2 linked regions of the Rhodoligotrophos defluvii genome follow. The protein of the gene in region 2 interacts with the protein of the main gene of each other region in a pairwise test. Links are inferred from orthologs where the notes say so. Each region holds a gene or a part of one and is shown on either strand. Other genes may lie near its edges.

Region 1 (2,801 bases), on a different replicon or contig from region 2:
GGACGAGCCGACAGTGGGACTCGATGCAACCTCACTGGCCCTGCTGACGGAACTGATCGCAACCCACCTGCGCGGCGGGGGCATCGCCATCGTCGCGTCGCATACGCCACTGGACGTGAGCTTGCACCATCACCTCGACATGAGCAGGTTCAGCGCCGAGCCATGAGCGTGTTCGCCGCCATTGTCATGCGCGACATTCGCCTTGCCTTGCGCCAGAGCGGCGGGGCGGGCACGGCCATCGGCTTCTTCCTCGCGGTGCTCGTCCTCATGCCGCTGGGCGTCGGACCGGATCTTGCGCTGCTGCAGCGAATCGCGCCTGGCACCTTATGGATCGCATTGCTGCTTTCGGTGCTGCTGTCGGCGGACCGGATCTTTCAGGCGGATTTCGAGGACGGGTCGCTCGAACTCATGAGCCTGGGGCTCATCCCGCTGGAGCTGACCGCTCTGGCCAAGGCGCTGGCGCACTGGCTCACCACGGCCCTGCCCCTGGCCGTCGCGGCGCCGGCTCTGGGCGTACTTCTCAACCTGTCGCCGCAGCTGGTGCTGCCGCTGTGGGCGGCCATGCTCGCCGCCTCGCTCGCACTGAGTCTGCTGGCGAGCGTGGGGGCCGCCCTTACGGTGGGCCTGCGGCGCGGCGGCATAATCATTTCACTTCTGGTGCTGCCGCTCTATATTCCCGTTTTGATTTTCGGCATCTCGGCGAGTCTCGGGATGCCGGCGGACGGCGCCCTCTTCGGCGCGTCCATGCTGATCCTGGTGGCGATAACCCTGGCGTGCGTCGTGCTTTGCCCTGTCGCGGCAGCGGCGGCGCTGCGGGTGCACCTGAAATAGGCGTGAGGCGCGCCTGGGTCGCATTGCGAAGCGGCGCCTTAAAGGCTAGAGCGAGCCCATGCAGCGGTTTGCCAACCCGACCCTGTTCTCGAAGCTCGGCGCAGCGGTGCTCCCGTGGACGGCGGCCGCGGCGGTGCTGCTGCTGGCCATCGGCCTGGTGTGGGGCCTCGTCTTCTCGCCGGCCGACTACCAGCAGGGCGAGACGGTGCGCATCATGTATGTGCACGTGCCGGCGGCGTGGATGGCCATGTTCATCTATACAGCCATGGCGGTGGCAAGCGCGGTGGCCATCATCTGGCGCCACCCGCTGGCGGATGTGGCAGCCAAGTGCTCCGCGCCGATCGGTGCCTGCTTCACCTTCCTGGCGCTGGCCACGGGCGCGCTGTGGGGCAAGCCCATGTGGGGAGCCTGGTGGGTGTGGGACGCGCGGCTTACGTCGGTGTTCGTGCTGTTTCTGCTCTATCTCGGCTATATCGCCATCTGGCAGCTGATCGAGCAGCCGCAGCGGGCGGCCCGCATCGCCGCCATCGTGGCCCTGGTCGGGTTCGTGAACGTGCCGATCGTGAAATTCTCGGTCGATTGGTGGAATTCGTTGCACCAGCCGGCCAGCGTGTTCAAAATGGACGGGCCGGCGATCGATCCGTCGATGCTGTGGCCGTTGCTGGTGATGGGGGCGGCCTATCTGTTTCTGTATGTGACGCTGCTTCTGATCAGTATGCGGACCGAGATCGTGTCCCGGCGTATCCAAAGCTTGGAGCTCGCGGCGGTGCGTGGCCAAGCCCGCGGCAGGGTGGGACCGGCAGCGCAATCGCAGCGCGCCTGACAGCGGCGTGGGCTGGGGAGACCGCGAATGTCGTTCGAGGCACCACATGTAGGCTACGTGATCGCGGCCTATCTCATCAGCGCGGTCGTGCTGATGCTCCTCGTCATCGGTATCGCCTCCGCCTCCCGCCGCAGGCGCCGTGAGCTGGCGCTGCTCGAGGCAAGCAGCGCGCGGCGGACGCAGGCGACCGGCAAAGACTTGGAAGAGATGTAGAGATGGACGGCAACATGCCTGTTTCGGAACTGACGAAGGACGGGAGCGGCGCGCGTTCCGCTTCGGCCTCCAGTCGGCCGCCGCGGCGCGGCGCCATCTGGGCCCTCGTGCCCGCGATCGTCTTCGCGCTGCTCGCCCTGGCCCTGTTCGTCCGGCTGCAAGGGGATGATCCCTCGAAGGTTCCATCGCCGCTGGTGGGACGGCCGGTGCCGGATTTCGCGCTGCCGGGCCTTGCCGGGCTGAAGAGCGAAGGCACACCGGTGCCGGGCTTCGCTGCCAGCGATCTCGCCAAGGGCGAGGTGAGCCTGGTGAACGTGTGGGCGTCGTGGTGCGTGCCGTGCCGGGAGGAGCATCCGCTCCTCATGCAAATCGCCGCCCAGCAGGCGGTGAAGCTCTACGGCATCAACTACAAGGACGAGCAGGAGAATGCGCGCCGATTCCTGGGGCTGCTCGGCAATCCCTATCACGCGGTCGGCGTCGATGCGCAGGGGAAGACCGCCATCGAGCTGGGCTTCTACGGCGTGCCGGAAACCTTCGTGGTCAATGGCAAGGGGGTGATCACCTACAAGTGGATCGGCCCGATGACGCCGGAGGTGATCGAGAAGCAAATCATTCCCGCGATCACCGCGGCGCGGAAGGCCAGCTGATCGAGGCCGCGCGCGTTCAAGCCCCGACCCGGGCGCGGCGCGGGCCAAACAGGCAGGCGGCCAAGAGGACGAGGCCGGAGGTGACCGCGATCATGCCGGCGGCGCTGACGCTGGCGGAAAACCCGAGCCATAATGGCGCGAACGCCGCCAGCACATAGCCGGTGACAGCCGACAGCACCGCGAAGGCCGCGCTCCAGGCCAGCTGCGCCGGCAGCCGGTCGGTCATCAGCCGCGCGGCTCCGGCGGGACATATGAACATGGCAATGACGATGATGGCGCCCACCGCG
Region 2 (6,287 bases):
TCAGCACCGCCAGGTCGGTCTTGGGATCGGTGCCAATCACCTTGGCGGTATGATCCTTGCCGTCATTGGTGGTGACGACGACCTTGTCCGCCTTGTCGACCACATGGTTGTTGGTCACGACATAGCCGTCTTCGGAGATGATGAAGCCAGAGCCGAGGCCGACGGAATGCTCGGGCTGCCGGCCCTCGGGCATGCGCGGCAAGTTCCGGAAGAATTCGTAGAACGGGCTGTCCTTGGGCAGGCCGGGAATGTCGGGCAGGCTATCGCGCGACAGCTGCACGGTCTGGCGGCCTTCGATGCGCACGGCGACCACCGCCGGCATGACCTTCTCGACGATGTCCGCAAAGCCCTCGGTCGGCGCATGCTGGCCGGTGACCTGGTTGGTCAGGTTCTCGGCAAAGGCATGCTCCAAGACAGGCCCGCTCAGCGTCGTCGCGCCCAGCAGCCCTGCAAGGGCAAGCGCGATGAGCTTGTTCCGCTTACGGGTCTTCGTATCGTTCATCTCCATCTCCACAGGCGAATGGTTGAATTGTCAGCCTGGAGAATGGAAAGCGCGCGTTACGGCCGCCTTGCTGGAAGATTAAAAATTGTTAAGGTGCGGGGTCCTTCGCCTCTTTGCGCAGGGCCGCGGCCAGCTCGGCCTGTTCCTGCGCGCTCAGAGGCGGCTCCAGAGGTGCAGAGCCCATCCGCCGGCGTCGCCATGCCAAATAGGCGGTTCCCACGAGCAGGACGGCGAAGGGGGTCAGCCACAGCGCCCATGTGGCCGGCTCGAAGCGAGGCCGCAGCAGAACGAACTCGCCATAGCGCGAGACCACATAATCGATGATCGCGGCATCGCTGTCGCCGGCGGCGAGGCGCTCGCGGATCATGAGGCGCAGATCGCGGGCGAGCGGCGCGTCGGAGTCGTCGATCGACTGGTTCTGGCACACCAGGCAACGCAGCTCCGCCGAAAGCGCCCGCGCCCGCGCCTCGAGCTTGGGATCGGGCAGGATCTCGTCCGGCTGCACGGCGTGGACCATGGTCGCGGCACACAGCGTGAAGAGAACGGCGAGAGCGATGCGCAGGGCTCTCACGGTTCTGCTCCGGCGGGGCTGGTGCCGAGGGTGGCGGTGCGGCGTGACGGCGCACCCACCCGGTAGCGGCGGTCGGAGAGCGAGATGGCCCCACCCAGGAACATGAGGCCGGCGCCGATCCAGATCAGCGGCACCAGCGGGTTGAAATAGAGGCGCACCACCCGCCCCGCCCCGCCGCCGCCCTCCCCCTGGGCGCCGGGCGCGGCCTCGCCCATGGCGATGTAGAGATCGCCGGACCAGAAGGGATAGATCCCCACCTCCGACGTGGTCTGCCCGCTCGGCGCGAAGGTGCGCTTGGCGGGGGTCAGCACGGTGACCTCGCGGCCGCCTGAGGCCACGGCGAAGCGGCCCTGCTCGTCGCGCCAGTTCGGTCCGCTCACGGGCACCACGCCCTGGAAGGTGATCGTGGCGCCGGCGATATCGGCGACCTGCCCCGGTGCCATTACCAGCACCTGCTCCTGCCGCCAGGCGGTCACTCCGACGATGCCGAGGACCAGCACGCCGACGCCGGCATGGGCCAGCGCCGTGCCGAAGGTCGATCGCGGCAGGCCGGCCAAACGCCGCAATGCGGTCGGCAAGGGCACCTCGCCGACCTTCGCCCGATAGGCGAGCTCCGCGACGGCGCCGGCAATGAGCCAGACGCCCAGGGCGATGCCGAGCGGCGCGAGCAGCGGCCCGCCCGACTTGAGGCCATAGGCGATGGTGCCGGCGACAACCGCGATCAATGCCGCGGCCCACAGGCGCTGCACCGCGCCCCAGGCATCGGCCCGCTTCCAGGCGAGCATGGGCCCGATCGGCACCAGCAGCAGCAGCGGCAGCATGAGCGGCGCGAAGGTCAGGTTGAAGAAGGGCGGGCCCACCGAGATCTTGGCGCCGGTCACCACCTCCAGCACCAGGGGATAGAGCGTGCCGATCAATACCGCGGTGGTGGCCGAGGCGAGCAGCAGATTGTTCACGACCAGCGCGCTTTCCCGGCTCACCGGGGCGAACAGACCGCCCTGCTTGAGCTGCGGCGCGCGGATCGTGAACAGGGTCAGCGCGCCGCCGATGAACAGGCAGAGGATGAGCAGGATGAACACCCCGCGCTCGGGGTCGACCGCAAAGGCATGAACGGACGTCAAGACGCCTGAGCGCACGAGGAAGGTGCCGAGCAGGCTCAGCGAGAAGGCCAGCACCGCGAGCAAGATGGTCCAGACCTTCAGGGCGTCGCGCTTTTCCACCACGATGGCCGAATGCAAGAGGGCCGTGGCGACGAGCCAGGGCATGAGCGAGGCATTCTCCACCGGATCCCAGAACCACCAGCCGCCCCAGCCCAGCTCGTAATAGGCCCACCAGGAGCCCATGGCGATGCCGACGGTCAGGAACATCCAGGCGGCGAGCGTCCATGGCCGCACCCAGCGCGCCCAGGCCGCGTCCACCTTGCCCTCGATCAGGGCGGCGGAGGCGAAGGAGAACACGCTGGAGAGGCCGACATAGCCCGCATAGAGGAAGGGCGGGTGGAAGGCGAGCGCCGGGTCCTGCAGCAGCGGGTTGATGCCGTTTCCGTTGACGGGCGGCGGCATCAGCCGCTCGAAGGGGTTGCTGGTGGCCAGCGTGAACATGAGGAAAGCGGCGCCGATCAGGCCCTGCACCCCGAGGGTGCGGGCTTTCAGGGATAGCGGCAGGTTCCGCCCGCCCAAGGCAATGGCCGCACCGAACCCGGCAAGGATCAGGACCCACAGGACCATGGAGCCCTCGTGGTTCGCCCACACGCCGGAAATCTTGTAGAGCAGCGGCTTGGCGGAGTGGGAATTGGCCCAGACCAGCTTCACCGAAAAGTCGGAGACCACGAAGGCGTGGATCAGCGCCGCAAACGCTGCTGCCACGAGGATCAGCTGCGCGACGGCGGCCGTTGCGGCGACCCGCATCATTCGGTCGTTGCCGACATGGGCGCCATAGAGCGGGACGGCGGCTTGGTACAAAGCCACCACCATCGCCAGCACCAAGGCGAAGTGCCCGGCCTCGATGATCATGCGCCTGGTCCGCCCGTTGCGGCCTGCATTCTCCAGCCTATTCCGATTTCGCCTCGTTGTGCTGCCAGACGCCCTTCCGCTTCAGGGCGTCGGCCACCTCGCGCGGCATATAGTTCTCGTCGTGCTTGGCCAGCACCGTGTCGGCGATGAACGCACCGTGCCCGTCGAGCACGCCCTCGGCGACGACGCCCTGCCCCTCCCGGAACAGGTCGGGCAGGATGCCGGCATAGCTGACCGTCATCGTGTGCTGCTGGTCGGTCACGGTGAAGTGAACCCGGCCGTCGGGCATGCGCTGCACGCTGCCGGCGGCCACCAGGCCGCCCAGCCTGAAGCGCTGGCCCGGCTGCACCTTCTCGGCCGCCTCGCTCGGGGTATAGAAGAACACGATCGTGTCGCTGAGCGCAAACAGCACCAGCCCGACCGCCAGCCCAAGAATGGCGATGCCGGTGAGGATGAAGGCTCCGCGCCTCTGTTTTCGCGAAAGTGCCATGCGCCCACTGTGCCTTGTCGCGCTCGCGACCACGGATCGGCTTCAAATCAGTCCGTTAGATGCAGAACCCGGCGCGCTTCGTCTATGCGTGCCAGTGCCGCATTGTCGCCGCGAAATTGCTCGGCGGCCTTGGTCAGCACCGCCCTGGCCGCATCGTTCTCGCCCAGGACGACGCGCGCCCGGGCCAGCTTCAGCCAGTCGTCCACAGGGCCACCGTCGCGATCAAGCCGCGCCTGCAGCCCCTCGACCATGCCGCGGATCATCTGCTGCTGTGCCGCCGGACCTTGCGACGTCACCGCTTCCACCTGGTCCTGCGACAAGGCGGGCGCCGCCGGGGTCCCGGCGAGCGCAGCGACATTGGTTTCGACCACCGAGCGCCAGGGCGCATCGGCCGGCGCGTCCTTCAGTAGCGCCCGCCAGATGCTCAGCGCTTGTGCGGTGTCGCCGTCCTGCTTGGCTGCCAGGCCCTTGTAGAAGCGGGCCTTGGGCAGTTTCGCATCCAGCGCGAGCGCGCGGTCGACCGCCTGCCGGGCCTGCTCGGAGACGAGCCCGCCATTGGCGAGGATCAGCGCTTCCGCATAGCTGGCGAGCAGATCGGGCCGCTCGCCCTCCAGCATCATGATGCGCCCATAGGCCTTGGCCGCGTCCGCATAGCGGCCCTGCCGCACATAGATCGGCGCAAGCACCCGCCAGCCCTGAACGTCGTCGGGCTTGGCGGCAAGGCGCTCTTCCACCTGGGCGATGAGCGCCGGATAGTCCTGGTTTTCCAGCGCATGGGCCATGCGCTCCGCATGGGGCACGCCCGGCATCAGCGGCTGGCCGAGGGCGAGATAGACGGCGAGGCTCAAGGCGGGAATACCGATCAGCGCCGCCAGGATCACCGGCTTGGGCTCGCGCGCGCCCGCGCCCGCCGCATCTGCGGTGCCGGCCTTGGTGGCGGCGATCAGGCGGCGGGCGATCTCGTTGCGCGCCGCCTCGGCCTCCTTCTCGCCGATCTGCCCGCGGGCCCGTTCGCGATCGAGCTCCGCAAGCTGGTCGCGGTAAACCGCTGCATCCTGGCTCATGGCCGGCTGCCGGCCTTTGCGGGCGGCAACCAGCGGCCAGATCACGGCGGCTATGGCCAGCGCCGTCAGAGCGGCGAGGATGATCCAGAGGCCCATGTTTCTCCTGTGCCGGGCGCATGCTGGCCTGGCGCCTCGATCCACTTTATGGTGTCGCAGTTTACGCGCTCGGCGTCGCAAAGCTGCGTGTCTTGATGCCGGCCGGTGCTATGGTCGCCCACCATGCGGGCGGTCATCACAGGCCGCCTCACAGCTTTGCGCGTCGGGCGGGCCCGGCAGCACCATCGCGATAGGCCATGAAGCTCTACTCGATATTCACGTTGGCGCGCAATGCGCTGAACTATCACAAGGACTGGCCGCGCGCCTGGCGCAGTCCGGAGCCGCGGCCCGAATATGATGTCGTGATCGTCGGGGCGGGCGGCCATGGGCTCGCCACGGCCTATTACCTCGCCAAGGAGCATAAGGTCACCAATGTGGCGGTGCTGGAGAAGGGCTGGCTCGGCGGCGGCAACACGGGGCGCAACACCACCATCATCCGCTCGAACTACCTGCAGGACGAGTCCATGGCCATCTACGAGCTGTCGCGCAAGCTCTATGAGGACTTGTCGCAGGAGCTGAACTTCAACGTGATGTTCTCGCCCCGCGGCCTGCTCATGTTGTGCCAGACCGAGCACGAGCTCAGGGCGCTCAAGCGGACGAGCCATGCCAACCGCCTGGCGGGCATCGAGGCGCGCATGATCGATCCGGCCGAGGTCAAGCGCCTGGTGCCGATCATCAACGACAGCCCCAATGCGCGCTATCCCGTTCTCGGCGCCTATTACCAGCCGCGCGGCGGCACCGGCCGGCATGACGCGGTGGCCTGGGGCTATGCGCGCGGGGCGGATGCGCGCGGCCTCGACATCATCCAGAATTGCGAGGTGTTCCGCATCCTGCGCGAGGGAGACGGGGTGGCGGGTGTCGAGACCAGCCGCGGCACGATCCGCGCCAAGAAAGTGGCTGTCGTCACCGCCGGCAACACCTCGCCGCTCATGCAGTCGGCGGGGGTCAACATGCCGCTCGAAAGCGTCTGCCTGCAGGCATTGGTCTCCGAGCCCATAAAGCCGGTGATCGACGTGGTGGTCATGGCCAACACGGTGCACGGCTATATCAGCCAGTCCGACAAGGGCGAGCTGGTGATCGGCGGCGGGGCGGACCCCTATAACAACTATTCGCAGAGGGGCACACTGCCGGCGCTGGAGCACACCATCACAGCCCTGGTCGAGACCTTCCCCATCATCTCCCGGCTGCGCATGATGCGCTCCTGGGGCGGCATCGTGGACATGACCGGCGACCGCTCGCCCATCATCGGCAAGACCGACGTGAAGGGCCTCTATGTGAATTGCGGCTGGGGCACCGGCGGGTTCAAGGCCATCCCGGGTTCCGGCTTCGTGTTCGCCGACACCATCGCCAATGACCGCCCTCACCCGATCGCCGGCCCCTTCGGTCTCGACCGTTTCCTGCAAGGCCGCCTGATCGACGAGAGCGTGGCGGCGGCGGTGGCCCACTGAGGCCTCGATGTTGGGTTGCAGCAAGCATGAATAACTCTACGAATGTCGTCATGCCCCGGCATGACCGGGGCATCCAGGGCAACACGGCACACCCCTTCCCCTCC

What was found. The genes of interacting proteins can lie anywhere in the genome.
Region 1: the proteins of ccmE (region 2) and E4P09_RS22540 interact in binary tests that used the Escherichia coli proteins (3 or more experiments, as listed by UniProt). The link is inferred for Rhodoligotrophos defluvii from one-to-one orthologs.

Annotation. Positions count from the first base shown.
Region 1 is NZ_SZZM01000006.1:323,541-326,341, forward strand. The notes cover bases 1-2,771. They hold E4P09_RS22540 (heme ABC transporter permease), read left to right. Parts: upstream 1-889; coding sequence 890-1,654; downstream 1,655-2,771. Other genes in these bases: ccmA (heme ABC exporter ATP-binding protein CcmA), read left to right, coding at 1-166; ccmB (heme exporter protein CcmB), read left to right, coding at 163-831; ccmD (heme exporter protein CcmD), read left to right, coding at 1,682-1,867; E4P09_RS22550 (DsbE family thiol:disulfide interchange protein), read left to right, coding at 1,870-2,514; E4P09_RS22555 (metal ABC transporter permease), read right to left, coding at 2,531-2,771. Outside these bases: more of E4P09_RS22555, read right to left, coding at 2,772-2,801. UniProt on the Escherichia coli protein: Required for the export of heme to the periplasm for the biogenesis of c-type cytochromes.
Region 2 is NZ_SZZM01000001.1:565,587-571,873, forward strand. Bases 1,850-4,810 are described here. They hold ccmE (cytochrome c maturation protein CcmE), read right to left. Parts: upstream 3,576-4,810; coding sequence 3,123-3,575; downstream 1,850-3,122. Other genes in these bases: E4P09_RS02730 (heme lyase CcmF/NrfE family subunit), read right to left, coding at 1,850-3,085; ccmI (c-type cytochrome biogenesis protein CcmI), read right to left, coding at 3,623-4,735. Outside these bases: E4P09_RS02720 (DegQ family serine endoprotease), read right to left, coding at 1-502; E4P09_RS02725 (cytochrome c-type biogenesis protein), read right to left, coding at 591-1,073; more of E4P09_RS02730, read right to left, coding at 1,070-1,849; E4P09_RS02745 (sarcosine oxidase subunit beta family protein), read left to right, coding at 4,933-6,183. UniProt on the Escherichia coli protein: Heme chaperone required for the biogenesis of c-type cytochromes. Transiently binds heme delivered by CcmC and transfers the heme to apo-cytochromes in a process facilitated by CcmF and CcmH.